2 regions of the Streptomyces sp. NPDC048171 genome follow, and region 1 is predicted to be linked to the other one. Evidence: riboswitches for the same ligand, from Rfam matches in the RefSeq annotation. Region 1 holds a riboswitch; the other holds the start of a gene.
The links. A riboswitch is a leader RNA that binds a small molecule or an ion and turns the genes downstream of it on or off. The one in region 1 is predicted to bind glycine.
Positions count from the first base shown of each region.

Region 2: linked by a shared signal. The riboswitch ahead of gcvP (aminomethyl-transferring glycine dehydrogenase) and the one ahead of gcvT (glycine cleavage system aminomethyltransferase GcvT) in region 1 are both predicted to bind glycine.

Region 1 is NZ_JBIDAU010000002.1:823,993-833,311, forward strand. It holds gene ACGF3J_RS08165 (flavin-containing monooxygenase) at 1-1,192, shown strand, start outside; gene ACGF3J_RS08170 (SDR family NAD(P)-dependent oxidoreductase) at 1,225-2,004, opposite strand; gene ACGF3J_RS08175 (TetR/AcrR family transcriptional regulator) at 2,165-2,791, shown strand; gene ACGF3J_RS08180 (L-serine ammonia-lyase) at 2,860-4,227, opposite strand; gene glyA (serine hydroxymethyltransferase) at 4,326-5,588, opposite strand; gene gcvH (glycine cleavage system protein GcvH) at 5,603-5,980, opposite strand; gene gcvT (glycine cleavage system aminomethyltransferase GcvT) at 6,093-7,211, opposite strand; glycine riboswitch at 7,372-7,466, opposite strand; gene ACGF3J_RS08200 (AAA family ATPase) at 7,645-8,313, shown strand; gene ACGF3J_RS08205 (enhanced serine sensitivity protein SseB) at 8,388-9,164, shown strand.
Region 2 is NZ_JBIDAU010000009.1:431,002-440,320, forward strand. It holds gene gcvP (aminomethyl-transferring glycine dehydrogenase) at 1-2,228, opposite strand, end outside; glycine riboswitch at 2,405-2,500, opposite strand; gene ACGF3J_RS26990 (PRC-barrel domain-containing protein) at 2,650-3,027, shown strand; gene ACGF3J_RS26995 (DNA polymerase IV) at 3,071-4,450, opposite strand; gene ACGF3J_RS27000 (MerR family transcriptional regulator) at 4,529-5,212, opposite strand; gene ACGF3J_RS27005 (bifunctional nuclease family protein) at 5,345-5,818, opposite strand; gene ACGF3J_RS27010 (MerR family transcriptional regulator) at 5,903-6,640, opposite strand; gene ACGF3J_RS27015 (FHA domain-containing protein) at 6,663-7,622, opposite strand; gene ACGF3J_RS27020 (DUF881 domain-containing protein) at 7,684-8,529, opposite strand; gene ACGF3J_RS27025 (small basic family protein) at 8,535-8,867, opposite strand; gene ACGF3J_RS27030 (DUF881 domain-containing protein) at 8,864-9,319, opposite strand, start outside.

The DNA of each region.
Region 1 (9,319 bases):
CCCCGGGATCGAGGAGTTCGAGGGTCACACCTTCCACACCTCGCGCTGGGACTACGCGTACACGGGAGGGACCCCCCAGGGCGGTCTGACCCGTCTCGCGGACAAGCGGGTGGGGGTCGTGGGCACCGGCGCCACCGGTATCCAGGTCGTCCCCGCGCTGGCCGAGGACGCCGGACACCTCTTCGTCTTCCAGCGCACGCCGTCCACGGTGGACGTCCGCGGCAACCGGCGCACCACCGCACGGGACGTCGGCGCGGACCGCGACGGCTGGGCGCGGGAGCGCCGCGACAACTTCCTGCGCATCGTCTCCGGCGAGCACGTGGACGACGACCTCGTGGCGGACCGGTGGACCTCGTCGGCCGGCCTCCTGGAGAAGCTCCTGCCGAGTTTCCGGCGGCAAGGGGACCCGGCGGCCTTCGAGGCGGCCTACGAGGCCGCGGACGCCGCGAAGATGAACGAGATCCGTGCCCGCGTCGAGCAGGTCGTCACGGACCCGGACACGGCCGAGCGGCTCAAGCCCTGGTACCGGTACGCCTGCAAGCGTCCCACGTTCTCCGACCTGTACCTCCAGGCCTTCAACCGGGACAACGTCACCCTGGTCGACACCGCCGACACCCAGGGCATCGAGCGGATGACCGCACGCGGTGTAGTGGTCGGCGACACCGAGTACGCCCTCGACTGCCTGATCTTCGCGACCGGATTCTCCGTCGGGAACTCCGGCGTCCACTCCGGCCGGCTGCCCGTGCACGGCAGGGACGGGGTCCCGCTGCGGGACGCCTGGCGGGAGCGGGGGCCGCGCACGCTGCACGGGTTCACGACCAACGGCTTCCCGAACCTGATCCAGCTGGGGGGCGTCCAGGGTGCCGCCAGCGTCAACTTCACCCACGTGCTGGACGAACACGCCGTGCACGCCGCGGCGTTGGTGGCCGCCGCCGAGGACCGGGGTGCGGTGATCGAGCCGTCCCGCGAGGCCGAGGACGCCTGGCTCGCGGTGCTGGCCGAGCACGCCCCGGACCACGAGTGGTTCCACGCCGAGTGCACCCCCGGCTACTACAACGGCGAGGGGCGCGGCCGTCCCAACGGCCCGACCGCCTACCCGCACGGCGCGTTCGCCTTCCACGAGCTCTTGAAGGCGTGGCGCGAGACGTCTCTGGACGAGGTCCTCACGCCCGGTGGGCGGGCGCGGACCTGAGCCTGCGTTCCGGCCGGGGACGCGGAGGCCGGTCAGACGGCGGACCAGCCGTCGTCGACCGGCAGGATCGCGCCGTTGACGTTGCTCGCGGCGTCCGAGGCGAGGAAGAGGATCGCGGCCGCCTGCTCCTCCGGCCGTGACACCCGGCCGAGGTTGACGAAGTGCGGACCGATCGCCGCCGGGCCGTGGGCCGTCGGGTCGGCCCGCACTCCGATCGCGGTCGCCGTGCCGCCCGGGCAGATCGCGTTGGACCGGATGCCGTTGCTGCGGTACATCACCGCCAGCGATTTCGTCAGTCCCACCACGCCGTGCTTGGACGCCGTGTACGCGGCACCCGCCGCGCTGCCGCGCAGGGCGGCCTCGGACGCGGTGTTCACTATGGCGCCCCGGCCCGCGGCCAGCATGTGCGGCAGTACGGCGCGGGTGAGCAGGAAGGGGGCGGTGAGGTTGACCCGGATGAGCCGTTCCCATTCGGCGTCGCTCACGTCGGCCAGGGCCGACATGCTGTCCATGATCCCCGCGTTGTTGACCAGGACGTCCACGCCGCCGAACCGCTCGACGGCCGTCGCCGTGACGCGGTCCACCACGCTCTGCTCGCTGAGGTCGCCCGTGACGGCCACCGCCGTGCCGCCCGACCGCTCGATCTCCTCGACGGTCGCCGCGGCCCCGTCGGCGTTGAGGTCGGCCACCACGACACGGTCGCCCTGGGCGGCGAAGGCGAGGGCGGCCGCGCGGCCGATGCCCGATCCGGCTCCGGTGACGATCACGCCGCGTCCGTTCGGATGGCCGGTGTCGGCGGTGTCGCCGTTCATGAGGTGCTCCGTCCACTGAGGTGCCTGTCGGTGCGGTGGGACGCTGCGCCACCGCACCGACACCCTAGCCCCTTTATGTCTCTGAGTGACATAAAGTCGTGGCGTCCCGAACCGAAGGGGGAGAATGGACGCGGCATCGACCACAGGGGCCGGAGGACAGATGACCGCAGCGAGCGGACGGACGGGACGGCCGCCGTTGACCGAGGAGCGAAAGACCGCCATCCGGCTGGAGATCGCCAGGGCGGCGGTCGACCTGTTCGTCGACCAAGGGGTCGCCGCGACCACCGGAGAGCAGATCGGACGGGCGGTCGGTGTCTCGGCCCGCACCGTCTGGCGCTACTTCCCCACCAAGGAGAGCTGCGTACGGCCGCTGCTGGCGACCGGCGTCGACACGATCGCCGAGGCCCTGCGGCACTGGGAACACGGGCGCCCCCTGCCGGAGGCCTTCGGCGAGTTGTGGGCCGGCGACGCCGCCCTGCCCGGCCCCGACGTCGGCGCCCTGCTCCGCCTGGCCCGGACCGAGGCGGGCTTGCGCGCGGTCTGGCTGCAGACCCACGACGAGGCCGAACCCGTCTTCGCGCGGGCCCTCGCCGAGCGGGCCGGACTCCCCGCCGACGACGTACGGCCGGCCGTCTGGGCCGCCATGCTCAACGCCGCCCTGCGCGCGGCGGTCGAGCACCACGCCTTTCGCGCCGCCGGGCCGGGCGCCGACGCCGCGTCCGCGCGGGCGGACCTGGCGAGAACCGTGCGGACCGCGCTCGCCGTCGCGGCGGCGGGCATCGTCTGACGCGGCGGGACCGGGGGACGGAGAGCCGTGCCCCCGTCACACGGAGCGGAGCCGCGCCGCTCCGGCCGTCAGCACTCGATGATGTTCACCGCGAGCCCACCCCGCGCCGTCTCCTTGTACTTCACGGACATGTCGGCGCCGGTGTCCTTCATGGTCTTGATGACCTTGTCGAGGGAGACCTTGTGGGAGCCGTCGCCGCGCATCGCCATCCGGGCCGCCGTGACCGCCTTCACCGCGGCCATGCCGTTGCGCTCGATGCACGGGATCTGGACGAGGCCGCCGACCGGGTCGCAGGTGAGGCCGAGGTTGTGCTCCATGCCGATCTCGGCGGCGTTCTCCACCTGCTCGGGGGAGCCGCCCAGCACCTCGGCGAGGGCGCCCGCCGCCATCGAGCAGGCGGAGCCGACCTCGCCCTGGCAGCCGACCTCGGCGCCGGAGATGGAGGCGTTCTCCTTGAAGAGCATGCCGATCGCGCCGGCCGCGAGCAGGAAGCGGACCACGCCGTCCTCGTCGGCGCCGGGCACGAAGTTGACGTAGTAGTGCAGGACGGCCGGGATGATGCCCGCCGCGCCGTTCGTCGGGGCGGTGACGACCCGGCCGCCGGCCGCGTTCTCCTCGTTCACGGCCATCGCGTAGAGGGTGATCCACTCCATGGCCAGGGCCTGCGGGTCGCCCTCGGAGCGCAGCTTGCGGGCGGTGTTGGCGGCGCGGCGGCGGACCTTCAGGCCGCCGGGGAGTATGCCCTCGCGGGTCATGCCGCGGTCCACGCACGCCCGCATCACGCGCCAGATCTCCAGCAGGCCGGCGCGGATCTCGTCCTCGTCGCGCCAGGCCCGCTCGTTCTCCAGCATCAGGGCGGAGATCGACAGGCCGGTGTCCCGGGCCAGGCGCAGCAGCTCGTCGCCGGTGCGGAAGGGGTACTTGAGCACCGTGTCGTCGAGCACGATGCGGTCCGCGCCCACCGCGTCCTCGTCGACGACGAAGCCGCCGCCGACCGAGTAGTACGTCTTGGTCAGCACCTCGGCGCCCTCGGCGTCGTACGCCCACAGGGTCATGCCGTTGGCGTGGTAGGGGAGGGTCTCGCGGCGGTGCAGGACCATGTCGTCGTCGTAGGCGAAGGCGATCTCGTGCTCGCCGAGCAGGCGGATGCGGCCCGAGGACCTGATCGTCTCGACGCGGTCGTCGGCCGTCTCCACGTCCACCGTGCGCGGCGAGTCGCCCTCCAGGCCGAGCAGCACCGCCTTGGGGGTGCCGTGGCCGTGTCCGGTGGCGCCGAGCGAGCCGTACAGCTCGGCCCGGACGGAGGCGACGGAGTCCAGCAGCTCCTCGTTGCGCAGGCGGCGGGCGAACATGCGGGCCGCGCGCATCGGGCCGACCGTGTGCGAGCTCGACGGGCCGATGCCGATCGAGAACAGGTCGAAGACCGAGATGGCCACGGGGGTCTCCTCAGAACGGGGGTGGTGCAGAGGGTGGTGCTTCAGGGCGGGGCGCCGGGCTCGCTTGTGGCGGGCGCGGCGCCCCGATCACGCGGTGTCTACTTGTTCAGACCCGGGTACAGCGGGTGCTTGTCGGCCAGGGCCTTCACCCGGGCGGTCAGCGCCTCGGCGTCGTAGGACGGCTTCAGCGCCTCGGCGATCACGTCCGCGACCTCGGCGAAGTCCTCGGCCGTGAAGCCGCGGGTCGCCAGGGCCGGCGTACCGATGCGCAGCCCGGAGGTCACCATCGGCGGACGCGGGTCGTTCGGGACGGCGTTGCGGTTGACCGTGATGCCGACCTCGTGGAGGCGGTCCTCGGCCTGCTGGCCGTCCAGCTCGGAGTCGCGCAGGTCGACCAGGACCAGGTGGACGTCCGTGCCGCCGGTCAGGACCGACACGCCCGCCGCCTTCGCGTCGTCCCGCACCAGGCGCTCGGCCAGGATGCGGGCACCGTCCAGCGTACGGGTCTGGCGCTCCTTGAAGTCCTCGCTCGCGGCGACCTTGAAGGCGACGGCCTTGGCGGCGACCACGTGCTCCAGCGGTCCACCCTGCTGACCGGGGAAGACGGCGGAGTTGATCTTCTTGGCCAGGTCGGCAGTGGAGAGGATCACACCGCCGCGCGGGCCGCCCAGCGTCTTGTGGGTCGTGGTGGTGACCACGTGGGCGTGCGGCACCGGGTTCGGGTGCAGGCCCGCCGCGACCAGACCGGCGAAGTGCGCCATGTCGACCATGAGGTACGCGCCGACCTCGTCGGCCACCTTGCGGAAGGCGGCGAAGTCCAGCTGCCGGGGGTAGGCCGACCAGCCGGCGACGATCAGCTTCGGCCGGTGCTCCTTGGCGAGGCGCTCCACCTCGGCCATGTCGACCTGGCCGTCGTCACCGACGTGGTACGGGACGACGTTGTAGAGCTTGCCGGAGAAGTTGATCTTCATGCCGTGGGTCAGGTGCCCGCCGTGGGCGAGGTTCAGACCCATGATCGTGTCACCGGGCTTGAGCAGCGCGTGCATCGCGGCGGCGTTGGCCTGGGCGCCGGAGTGCGGCTGCACGTTGGCGTGCTCGGCGCCGAAGAGCGCCTTGACCCGGTCGATGGCGATCTGCTCGACCACGTCGACGTGCTCGCAGCCGCCGTAGTAGCGGCGGCCGGGGTAGCCCTCGGCGTACTTGTTGGTCAGGACCGAGCCCTGGGCCTCCATGACCGCGACGGGCGCGAAGTTCTCGGAGGCGATCATCTCCAGGGTGGACTGCTGGCGGTCCAGCTCGGCGTCGACGGCGGCGGCGACGTCGGGGTCGAGCTCGTGCAGGGGTGTGTTCAGAAGCGACATACGTCCGTGACTCCTCAGGCGCCCGCGAATGCGGTGTACTCGTCGGCGGAGAGCAGGTCGCCCGGCTCGTCCGTGACCCGGACCTTGAACAGCCAGCCGCCCTCGAAGGGGGCGCTGTTCACCAGCGACGGGTCGTTGACGACGTCCTCGTTGATCTCGGTGACCTCACCGGAGACGGGGGAGTACAGGTCGGAGACGGACTTGGTCGACTCCAGTTCGCCGCAGGTCTCGCCCGCGGACACCGAGTCGCCGACCTCGGGAAGCTGCACGAAGACGACGTCACCGAGCGCGTTGGCCGCGTGCTCCGTGATGCCGACCGTCGAGGCGCCGTCCTCGGCGGCCGACAGCCACTCGTGCTCCTTGCTGTAGCGCAGCTGCTGGGGGTTGCTCATGGCCTGAATTCTCCTGTACGCGGGTGACTGCTGATGAATGGGGGGACTGCTGACACTGCCGTTGAGCAGCAAGGACACGCGCGGGGGGCCGGTGGCCTCCCGCCCTCAGTGTCTACTTCTGGCGCTTGTAGAAGGGCAGTGCCACGACCTCGTACGGCTCGTGGCTGCCCCGGATGTCCACGCCCACACCCTCGGTCCCCGGTGCCGCGTGCGCCGCGTCGACGTACGCCATGGCGATCGGCTTGCCCAGCGTGGGGGAGGGGGCGCCGGAGGTGACCTCGCCGATCACCTCGCCGCCGGCGACGACCTGGTACCCGGCGCGCGGGACCCGGCGGCCCTCGGCGACCAGGCCGACCAGCACGCGGGGCGGGTTCTGCTCGGCCTCGGCGGCGGCCCCGGTCAGCGCGGCGCGCCCGACGAAGTCGCCCTCCTTCTCGAACTTCACCACCCGGCCGAGCCCGGCGTCGAAGGGCGTCAGCGAGGTCGTCAGCTCGTGCCCGTACAGCGGCATGCCCGCCTCCAGGCGGAGCGTGTCCCGGCAGGACAGGCCGCAGGGGACGAGACCGACGCCCTGGCCCGCCTCGGTCAGCGCCTGCCACAGCTCGACGGCGTGCTCCGGCTTCACGAACAGCTCGAAGCCGTCCTCACCGGTGTAGCCGGTGCGTGCGATCAGCGCCGGGACACCGGCCACCGTGCCGGGCAGACCGGCGTAGTACTTCAGGCCGTCCAGGTCGGCGTCGGTGAGGCTCTTGAGGATGCCCGGGGACTCGGGGCCCTGCACGGCGAGCAGCGCGTAGGCGTCGCGGTCGTCGCGCACCTCGGCGTCGAAGCCAGCCGCCCGCTCGGTCAGCGCGTCGAGCACGGTCTGCGCGTTGCCGGCGTTGGCGACGACCATGTACTCGGCGTCTGCCAGCCGGTAGACGATCAGGTCGTCCAGGATGCCGCCGTCCTCGCGGCAGATCATGGTGTAGCGGGCGCGGCCCGGCTTCACGCCGCCGATGTTGCCGACCAGCGCGAAGTCCAGCAGCGCGGCGGCCTGCGGCCCGGTGACGGTGATCTCGCCCATGTGCGAGAGGTCGAAGAGACCGGCCCGGGTGCGCACCGCGACGTGCTCGTCACGCTCGGAGGCGTAGCGCAGGGGCATGTCCCAGCCGGCGAAGTCGGTCATCGTCGCGCCCAGCGCGCGGTGGGTGGCGTCGAGCGCGGTACGGCGGATATTCGAACTGCTCATCGGTCGGTCGTCTCCCAGGACAGGACGGCACGGGCGAGGTCGGTCCTCCCCATCTGTCATCGGAACCTGAGAGGTTCGCCACGACCACCGGAGTACGGCGATCAGGGCTTGCACCTTGGGTGGGGCAGCCGTCGGACGGCGGCCCGCTTTTCAGATGTGCCTCGCCCGCGCGGTAACGGGGGCCTGAGAGATTCAAGGGAGGGACTTGCTCCTTCGGCGCCCCGGCGTGGCCGGGGACTCTCCCGCGCGGATTCAAACGGCCGGTATGCAGTTGGCGCCGCCATCATTGCACGACCGGCCGATTCGTGGCAGACCGTGATCTGTAACCGGCTTGTGGCAGTTGGCGAACGAAATCGCGAGACCCGCGCATTACCTTCTCTTTACACTCGACGGGGATGGGAACTCGTGAACCGCCCCAGGGGAGACGATCACGGTGAACAGGACCACGGCCTACGCCACGACCTCGGGCCTCGCGCTGCCCGAGCAGCCCTCAGCCCCGGCCCCTCAATCGTGTGCCGAACGGCCCGCGCCCGTCGTCCGCGACCTGCGCGAGCGGGACGGGCACGGCCCGCACGCCCTGCTCTTCGGACCCCGGGACCTGGTGGTGATCACCGGCCTGCCCGGCAGCGGCAAGTCCACCCTGATGGCGCGCACCGTGCGCGGCCCGCGCATCGACTCCCAGGACACCCGGGACCGCTGGGAGCGCCGCATGCCGGGCTTCCTGCCGTACGCGCTCTACCGCCCCCTGGTCCGCCTCGCCCACTACGCGGGGCTCCGCAAGGCGCTGCGCTCCGGCGAGGGCGTCGTCGTGCACGACTGCGGCACCCAGTCCTGGGTGCGCGGCTGGCTGGCCCGGGAGGCCCGCCGCCGCGACGGCACCCTGCACCTGCTGCTCCTCGACGTCGGCGTCGACCAGGCCCTGGCCGGGCAGCGCGAGCGCGGCCGCGGCGTCTCCCGGTACGCGTTCCTGCGGCACCGCGCGGCCAACTCCCGCCTGCTGCGCGCCGTGACCGGGGGCGCCCTGCCCGCCGGCTGCACCTCGGCGATCGTCCTGGACCGGGCGGCCGCGGACGCCCTCCGCCGCATCGCCTTCACCGGATGACGGACCGCGGGGAGCCGGGCCGAACGGGTTAGCCTTTCCAGCCAGGACAGCGGTACCAGGCAGGCGGTAGGCAGATGGACTTCCCGGGGTTCCCGGCACAGGCACACCCCCACCCGCACGGCGGTTGGCCCGGCAACGAACTGGAGGAGGTGCTCTCCGCCTCCCTCGGCATACCGGGCGCCGGCGGGCGGATCGTGGAGGTGCTCGGCCGCAGCTTCCTCTGGATCCCCCTGCCGAACGGCGGCGGCCCGCACAGCGGCCCCCTCGACCTGCCCTCCCTGGAGATCGACGGCCAGGCCTACGTGCCGGTGTTCAGCTCCGAGGAGCAGCTCCGCCAGATCGCCGGGGCGCAGATGGCGTACACCGTCGCCCCCGCCGCGGAGTTCGCCCGCGGTCTGCCCCCGCAGGTCGGCATCGCCGTGAACCCGGAGGGCGTGGTCGGCATCCCGCTGCCGCCGCCCGCCGTGGCCGAGCTGTGCCGGGCCGGCCGCACCCCGCTGGACGGGCCCGCGTCCGGCGGCCGGGTGCGCCTCTTCGAACCGGACTGGCAGGACGACCCGGTCGACTTCCTCGCCGCGGCCTCCGCCGAGTTCGCCGCCACCGGCGTGGTGCGCACCGCCCGCCGCTGCCTGGCCGCCGTCGAGACCGCCGACCCCACCCTGTTCGTCGGCGTCGAACTCACCCACTGGGAGGGCGACGCCCGAGCCCTCCCCCTGGAGGCCCTGGGCCGAGCCCTCACCACCGCCCCGCCGAAGTGGCCGGTCAACCTGGTCCTCCTGGAGGCCGCCCAGGACCCGGTCTGCGACTGGATGAGGGACAGGGTCCGCCCCTTCTACGACCGGGACTTGTAAACGTCTACGACCGGGACTTGCGAACGCCGGTCAGGGCAGCGCCACCAAGGGGCGCGGGTCTGTGACGTGTGCGGCTCCGCCGCGTGGCCGCGACAAGCCACGACGCACCCGCACCCGCAGGACGACCGCGCCCCCCGAGCTCATAGGCGCCCCCC
Region 2 (9,319 bases), on a different contig from region 1:
GCGGGCTGCATCGGGTGGTTGGGCAGGTACGGCGCCAGGTGCGACCGTACGGCCACCGGGCCGACGCCGGGACCGCCGCCGCCGTGCGGGATGCAGAACGTCTTGTGCAGGTTCAGGTGGGAGACGTCGCCGCCGAAGTGGCCGGGCTTGGCGAGGCCGACCAGGGCGTTGAGGTTGGCGCCGTCCACGTAGACCTGGCCGCCGGCGTCGTGCACCCGGCCGCAGATGTCGGCCACGTGCTCCTCGAAGACACCGTGCGTGGAGGGGTACGTGATCATCAGCACGGCCAGCTCGTCGCGGTGCTGCTCGATCTTGGCGCGCAGGTCCTCGACGTCGATCTCGCCGTCCTCGGCGGTCCTGACGACGACGACCTTCATGCCGGCCATCACGGCGCTGGCCGCGTTGGTGCCGTGCGCGGAGGACGGGATGAGGCAGACGGTGCGCTGCTCGTCGCCGTTGGCCCGGTGGTACCCGCGTACGGCGAGCAGGCCGGCGAACTCGCCCTGCGACCCGGCGTTGGGCTGCAGCGAGACCTTGTCGTACCCGGTGACCTCCGCGAGCCGCTCCTCCAGCTCACGGATGAGGGTCAGGTAGCCCTGCGCCTGCTCGGCGGGCGCGAAGGGGTGCAGCGCGCCGAACTCGGACCAGGTGACCGGCTCCATCTCGGTGGTGGCGTTGAGCTTCATGGTGCAGGAGCCCAGCGGGATCATGCCGCGGTCCAGCGCGTAGTCCCGGTCGGATAGGCGGCGCAGGTAGCGCAGCATCGCCGTCTCGGAGCGGTGCTGGTGGAAGACCGGGTGGGTCAGGAACTCGTCGGTGCGAAGCCGGGCCTCGGGCAGCGTCTCCGCGGTCTCCGCGTCCAGCGCCTCGATGTCGCCCTCGACGCCGAAGGCGTGCCACACGCCGCCGACCTGGGCGCGCGTGGTGGTCTCGTCGCAGGCGAAGGAGACGTGGTCGGCGTCGACGAGCCGCAGGTTGATGCCGTTCTCGCGGGCGGCGTGCACGATCGCGTCGGCCCGGCCGGGCACCCATGCGGTGACGGTGTCGAAGTAAGCACCATGGACGATCTCGACGCCGCCCGCGGCGAGGCCTGCGGCGGTGATCGAGGCGTACCGGTGGGTGCGCCGGGCGATGGCCCGCAGGCCCTCGGGGCCGTGGTAGACGGCGTACATGCCGGCCATGACGGCGAGCAGCACCTGGGCGGTGCAGATGTTGCTGGTGGCCTTCTCGCGGCGGATGTGCTGCTCGCGGGTCTGCAGGGCCAGGCGGTAGGCCTTGTTGCCGTCCGCGTCCACGGAGACGCCGACCAGGCGGCCGGGCAGGCTCCGCGCGAACTTCTCGTGCACGGCCATGTAGCCGGCGTGCGGCCCGCCGAAGCCCATCGGCACGCCGAAGCGCTGGGTGGTGCCGACGGCGATGTCCGCGCCCAGCTCGCCGGGCGAGGTGAGCAGGGTGAGGGCGAGCAGATCGGCGGCGACGGTGACGAGCGCGCCCAGTTCGTGCGCCCGATCGACGACCGGCTTGATGTCGCGTACGGCACCGGAGGCACCCGGGTACTGCAGCAGGACGCCGTTGATCTCCCGCTCGGCGACCTCGGCCGGGATGCCCTCGCTCAGGTCGGCGACGACGACCTCGACGCCGGTCGGCTCGGCACGGGTCTGGATCACGGCGATGGTCTGCGGCAGCACGTCCGCGTCGACCAGGAAGAGGCCCTTCTTGTTCTTGCCCATGCGCCGGGAGAGCGCCATCGCCTCGGCGGCGGCGGTGCCCTCGTCCAGCAGGGAGGCACCGGAGGTGGGCAGGCCGGTCAGCTCGGCGACCATGGTCTGGAAGTTGAGCAGGGCCTCCAGGCGGCCCTGGGAGATCTCGGGCTGGTACGGCGTGTACGCGGTGTACCAGGAGGGGTTCTCCATGACGTTGCGCAGGATGACCGGCGGGGTGAAGGTGCCGTAGTAACCGAGGCCGATCATGGAGTCCAGGACCTGGTTGCGGTCGGCCAGCGAGCGCAGCTCGGCCAGCACCTCCGCCTCGGAGCGCGCGCCCGGCAGGTCCAGCGCGTCGGCGTTCTTGATCACATCCGGCACCGCGGCGGCCGTCAGCTCGTCGAGCGAACCGTAACCGACCTGCGCGAGCATCTTGGCGCGGGCCTCGTGGTCGGGGCCGATGTGGCGCTGCTCGAACGGCGCTGCCTGTTCGAGTTCGGTGAGCGGAGTGCGGTGGGCGGTCATTGCGGAGGCCTCCTGGTCTGACGACCTTCGAGGGGCACCACGGCGCGGGTACCCGGACGGCCTCCCCCTCTGTCATCTCAACCTGAGAGCTTCACCGGGGCGGCCCGAGGGCGTCCCGGCTTTCACCGTCGGTGAGAGCGGAAGCCGTCGACACCCGCTCTGCTTTCCAGAGTGACCTCGTCCGTGCGGTACGTGAGCCTGAGAGATTCCGGGGAGGATTTGCTCCTTCGGCGCCTCCGATGGTGTCCGGAGGACTCTCCCGCGCGGGGTCAGCAGCCGTTTGCCAGCGTACCAGCGAGCCCGCGGCACGAACCTTCGAGTGGCCGACCGGTCATATGTAGTTTTTCGTAGTACTTACGGATGATTCGGCGGGCTGGTGTGCGACCCCAGTGCGGCCAAGTGGTGACCAAGTGGAGGGCCCGTGCGTACTGACATCGACCCGCGGAACCTGATAGGCCGCAAGGCGTTCGACCGCGAAGGCACCAGGATCGGCACCGTGGACGAGGTGTACCTCGACGACGCCACCGGCGTGCCCGAATGGGCGGCGATACGCACCGGCCTCTTCAGCAGGGACGCCTTCGTGCCCCTGGAGCCCAGCGAGCTGGTCGAGGGCACCCTGCGCGTGCCCTTCGAGCGGGCCCTGATCAAGGAGGCACCGGACTTCGGCGTCGGCCGCCACCTGTCGCCGGAACAGGAACTCCAGCTGTACCACCACTACGGCCTCGACGTGGCCGCCGCTCCCCCGCTCCCCGACCACGACTTCGGCAAGCTGGCGGGCAAGGGCAACGAGGAGACCTGACGCTCCGCCCCCGCGACCGATCCGGCACGCACGGGACGTACGGCTAACCGGCCACCGGTCTTGCCGGACCCTCACCGGGTCTTCGCGTCTCGGACAGAACCAGCGGCAGCGGAGCCGCGGGCGTCAGCTCCGGGTCGTCCATCGGAAAGGTCCGTACCCGGCCGGTCCGCGAGTACGGCGTCTCGAAGCGCACGGTGACCCGCCCCAGCCCGCTCCCCTGGACCCACCCGTGCCCGAACCGCGTGTGCCGCACGTCGTGCCCCGACGGCCAGCGGCGCTCCGCGGGTGCCGGGCGGTGCTCCGCGGCGGGCTCGGACTCCGGCTCCTCGGCGGGGCCCTCGGCTCCGCCCCCCGCCGCCTGCGCGAACAGGTCCTCCTGCGTGTAGTCGGCCAGGCCGCTGACGCCGACCCCGAGCAGCCGCACACCGCCCGTGGTGTCCACCGAGTCCAGGAGCCGGGCGGCGGCCTCCCGCACCACCGCCGGATCGTCCGTGGGCCCGCGGAGCGTCTCGGAGCGCGTCAGCGTGGAGAAGTCGTATCTGCGCACCTTGAGCACGATGGTCCGCCCGGACAGCCCCGACGCGCGCAGCCGTCGCACGCACCGGTCGGCCAGCCGGCCCACCTCCACGCCGACCCGCACCCGGTCGTGGATGTCCACGTCGTAGGTGTCCTCGACCGACACGGACTTGGTCTCCCGCTCGGCCACCACGGGCCGCTCGTCGAGCGCCAGGGCCATGGCGTACAGGCCGTGTCCGTGCGCCTTGCCCACCAGCCGCACCAACTCGTCCTCGCCCGCCTCTGCCAGTTCCCCGACCGTGGTGATGCCGGCCCGGCGCAGGTGGTCGCCGGTCGCCGGGCCGACGCCGGGCAGGGTCCGCACGGACATGGGCTCCAGCATGGCCCGCTCCGTCCCCGGCGGGATCAGGACCAGCCCGTCGGGTTTGGCCTCCTCGGAGGCGATCTTGGCCAGCATCTTGGAGGCGGCCAGTCCCACGGATCCGGTGAGACCCGTGACGGCGCGGATGTCCGTGCGCAGCTTCGTCCCGGCCAGCCGCGCCGACGCCGCGTCCCAGGCCGTCCCGCCGGCCTCCAGGTCCACGAACGCCTCGTCCAGGCTCAGCGGCTCCACCAGCGGCGACAACTCCCTGAGCAGCCGCATCACCTGTTCGCTGATCGACCGGTACAGCTCGAACCGCGGGACGAGATACGCGGCGTTGGGCGCCAGCCGCCTGGCCTGGCCCATCGGCATCGCCGAGTGGACGCCGAAGACGCGCGCCTCGTACGAGCAGGTGGCGACGACGCCTCGCGGCCCCAGGCCGCCCACGACCACGGCCTTCCCGCGCAGACTCGGCTTGGACGCCTGCTCCACCGAGGCGAAGAAGGCATCCATGTCGAGATGGAGGATCGTGGGCGCGGTTCTCACATCTCCGATGCTGCCCTACGCCACTGACAATGCGGCCGCCACCGGTCGGCCCGCGCGCCGGGCGGACCGGCGCGTCGCTCAGACCGCCCTGTTGCGGCGTCGCGCCAGCTCGTCCGCCGGATTGTGCCCGACCAGGGTCTCCCCGGTGTCGATCCGCTCTCCGTGCAGCTGGGACAGCGCGCTCTCGACGTCCCGCCAGACCACGCCGACGGCGATCCCGAAGATGCCCTGTCCGCCCTGGAGCAGGGCGTGCACCTCGTCCGGGGAGGTGCACTCGTAGACCGTGGCGCCGTCGCTCATCATCGTCATCCGCTCCAGGTCGCGGAAGCCGCGCTCCCGCAGGTGCTGGACGGCGGTCCGGATGTTCTGGAGTGACACCCCTGTGTCCAGGAAGCGTTTGACGATCTTCAGCACGACCACGTCGCGGAAGCTGTACAAACGCTGCGTGCCCGACCCGTGGGCCGGCCGCACACTGGGCTCGACGAGTCCCGTGCGGGCCCAGTAGTCGAGCTGCCGGTAGGTGATGCCGGCGGCCGCGCAGGCCGTCGGCCCGCGATAGCCGATCTCTTCGGACGTCATGGCCGCCGTCCCTCCACTGGTCGGCACGGCGGCCGGCCGCTGCGGAGCGGAATCGGGCACGCCGGCCTGCTGGGCGTACCCCCCGCCCGTGCGGAGCCGAGAGTCCTGGGGAGGGTACGGACCACTCGCCCCGAGACCGTGCCCGGGGCCACCCCCAGCCGTACCGTCGCCGCTGATCCTCACGCCGACCTCCGTCCTTGACCTGCCTCCTCGAAGGTAGGCAGTCACCAAGGGTGCGTCAACGATCGCCACACTCGGCACGCCGAGTGATAATCACCCTAAGAGTGGTTTCGCGTGCCCCGATTCGGGGAAACCCTACTGGTTGCTCGTCCCGAAGTCCTCCGGCGAGATCTGGTCGAGGAACTCGCGGAACTTCTCCACCTCGTCCTCCTGCTCGTCCGGGATCGCGATGCCCGCGTCGTCGAGGACCGTGTCGCTGCCGTAGATCGGCGTTCCGGTGCGCAGGGCCAGCGCTATGGCGTCGGAGGGCCTGGCGCTGACCTCGACGCCGCTGGCGAAGACCAGCTCGGCGTAGAACACCCCGTCGCGCAGGTCGGTGATGCGCACCTCGGTGAGCTCCTGGCCGACGGCTTCCAGCACGTCCTTGAACAGGTCGTGGGTCAGCGGCCGTGCCGGAGCCATGCCCTGCTGGGCGAAGGCGATCGCCGTCGCCTCACCCGGTCCGATCCAGATGGGAAGGTAGCGGTCGCCTCCCACCTCGCGCAGCAGCACGATCGGTTGGTTGGAGGGCATCTCGACCCGGACACCTACGACATCGAGCTCGTTCACACAGCAACCCTAGGCCGTGCCCGGGACGTTTGGGTAGTCGGGCCGGGATCGGCTGGGCGATCCGGGGCTCCGAACAGGCGTGTTTCAGGGAAGCCGCACGCCGAGCGCGGTCTGTACCAGCGCCGCGTGCAGCTGCACCGCCAGGCCCGCCAGCTCCTTGGTACGCGCTTCCGCGTGTGCCCTGGTCTGGGGGTTGCGGTGTCGTTTCAGCGGGGCGACCACCTGGTCCACCAGCCCGGCGTCCCGGTCGGCGGCGGCCTTCATCACCCGCAGGTGCCGAGGCTCGATCCCGAAGCGCCCGAGCTGCGTCACGAGTGACGCCACGGTGACGGCCTCGGCGTCGTACGCCCCGTCGGGCAGGGGGGCGAGGAGCCCGTAGGACTCCCACTCCTTCAGCTCCTGGTCGTCGATCCCGGCCGCGGTGAGCAGCTCGTCCCGTCCGATCCGGGCGACGGTCGGGCTCTCGACGGGCTCCGGCGCGGTCTCTCCGTCCCGCTGCCGGCCGACCGTGGGCAGCGACACCGCCTCACCGCGCTCCACGGCGTCCAGGTGCTCACGGATGATCTTGAGCGGCAGGTAGTGGTCCCGCTGCATTCGCAGCACCCGGCCCAGACGCTCCACGTCGTGCGCGCTGAACTTGCGGTACCCGGCCGGGGTCCGCCGCGGCTCGACGAGGCCCTCGGACTCCAGGAAGCGGATCTTGGAGATGCTGATGTCGGGGAACTCGTCACGCAGCACGTTCAGCACCGTGCCGATGCTCATCAGCCCACTGTCCGTGGCGGCGGCGCCGTGACCGGCACCGCCGCTCGGTGTATGCAGCATGGACCTTCCCTGGAGGTTCGGGTCAGTAACCCCGCTGGCTCGCGTAGAACACCAGCCGGTACTTGCCGATCTGCACCTCGTCACCGTTCGACAGGGCGACCTGGTCGATGCGCTCCCGGTTGACGTACGTACCGTTCAGGCTGCCCACGTCGGCGACCGTGAAGGATCCGTCCGGACTGCGGCGGAACTCCACGTGCCGGCGCGAGACCGTCACGTCGTCAAGGAAGATGTCGCTCTGCGGGTGACGCCCGGCGGTGGTCAGCTCACCGTCCAGCAGGAAGCGGCTGCCCGAGTTCGGACCGCGGCGCACGACCAGGAGCGCGGAGCCGAGCGGCAGCGCGTCCACGGCCGCCTGCGCCTCGGGCGAGAGCGCCGGGACCGCGGTCTGACCGGTGACCTCGGCGTCGTACGCCTCGAGACCGGAGATGGAGATCGTGGAGGTCGTCTCGGAGGCACGCTCCGGAACCGCGCCGGCACGCAGCGGCGCACCGCAGTTGGAGCAGAAGCGGCTGTTCTCCGCGTTGCGGTTACCGCACCTCGTACACACCAGGGCCGACATGGACGGATCCTCCTGCCGCGGCTGCCCCGCCGGGGCGTTCGACGCGTACGGACCGGGGTTGAACCCTCCACCCGTACCTGAGGTCGACGGTTGCCCGAAACCTATGCCGCCGGACTGTGCAGGGTCAACAGACGGCGCGCCCTGACCACCGGAAATGTCCCCGCCAGGACCACCCACCTGGTCCCGGAACATCGGGCGTCGGCCCTCCGCGTCGGGCTGGGCGCGATGGCGGGCGGTCGCGTTGTCGCTGCCCTCTCGCGCGCTCTTGCCGAACAACTTCGCAAACAACTTCACGGGCGATTCCCCTTGACCGAAACAGACCCGCCCGTGGGGCAGGACGAACCCTGACTGACCGTACTGACCGACCCGGACATCTTCACAACGTCCGTCTCCACCAGACAGTTTCCACCACGCACCACCCAATCGGTGCGCCGACCCCCCGCAACCTCATGCCCTCGCCGGACGTCCCCCATGCACCGCCGGTTCACTGGGAGGACGACCGAGCGTAGTCAGGCCGCTCCGCCGCTCGCAAGGCGTCCACGACGATCTTGCTCGACCGCTCAACAGTAACGGTGGCCTGTTCTTTTTCCAGAGTCTGCACCACGCCTCCAGGAATGTTGAGAGCCGGTTCGAGGTCCTGCGGCTTGCCGATGACCTGGAAACGATAGGGCGCGTTGATCTTGTTCCCGTCCACGCTCACGGACTTGTCGGAGTCCGCGAGGTAGGTGCCGGCGACGACCCTCACACCGTTCACCTGGATCGCCTCCGCGCCCGCCGCACGCAGCTCCTGGATCGCGTCGAGCAGCATGTCGGCCTCGACCGCTCCCTTCGTGTCCTGGACCGTCACCGTGATGCCGGGCCCCTGCGCGGCCACGGTGCCCGCGAGGATGCCCAGTTGCCGCTCCTTCTCCAGCGTCTGCTTGCGGGCCTCCTCCGCCTGGTCGGAGCTGTTCTCCAGCTCGTCGCGCTGCTTCTCGAGGCCCTGCTTCTCGTCTTCAAGACGCTGAGTACGGTCGTCCAGTTCATCGAGGATGCGGACCAGATCCTCCTGCCGGGCACCGCGCAGCGCGCCGTCGCTCTCACTGTTGGACGCCACCTGGACCGCGAGCCCGAATCCGAGCCCGAACAGGAGCAGGGCCACGATGAGTTGGGCCCTGGTCAGACGTGGCGGCCACAGGCCCTTGAGCAGCCGGTCCCGGCCGCTCGGCCCGCCCTGCACCGGCTGCGGGTCCTCGGGAGTGTCGGCGGCCGGTGCGTCCTGCGCCGGTACCACCTCGTCGGGCAGTTCCTTGCGGAGCCGGTTCGCCGGCTGCTGGTCGTGGTCGCTCATCGGCCTCACGCCCGGAAGACGTGTCGTCGGATCGCCGCGGCGTTGGAGAAGATCCGGATGCCGAGGACGACCACGACACCGGTGGACAGCTGGGCACCGACGCCCAGCTTGTCGCCCAGGAACACGATCAGCGCGGCCACGACCACGTTCGACAGGAAGGACACCACGAAGACCTTGTCGTCGAAGATGCCGTCGAGCATGGCCCGCAGTCCACCGAAGACGGCGTCCAGCGCCGCCACGACGGCGATCGGCAGGTACGGCTCCACGGCCGCCGGCACCTCGGGCCGGACCAACAGTCCGGCCACGACTCCCACGACGAGGCCCAGTACGGCGATCACGATGTGCCCTTCTCGGTTATCGGCTGTGCTGTACGTACGATCACACTCGGTGCGGCAGGCAGCCGTAGGTCGTTCGCCACGGAGATGGCCGTCCGGATGCCGTAGTTCTCCTGGAGGGCGTGCAGGTACAGCCCATCGGCGCTGTCCTGGAACGTGCTGCTCAGCTGCTCGCCGCCGCCCACCGCGAGCACCGTGTACGGCGGCACCAGCGGTCTGTTGTCGACCAGTATCGCGTCACCGGCGGCCCTGATCGCCGACAGTGCCGTCAGACGCTGTCCGTTGATGGAGATCGCCTCGGCGCCCGACTCCCACAGCCCGTTGACCACGCGCTGCATGTCCCGGTCCCGCACCCGGCCGGTGTCGGAGAAGCCGGAGGTGCCGCGCGGCTGCCCGTCACCGCCCGTGCCCACGTCCTTGGCGTCGTTCACCACGAGCTTCACGCCCGGGCCGTG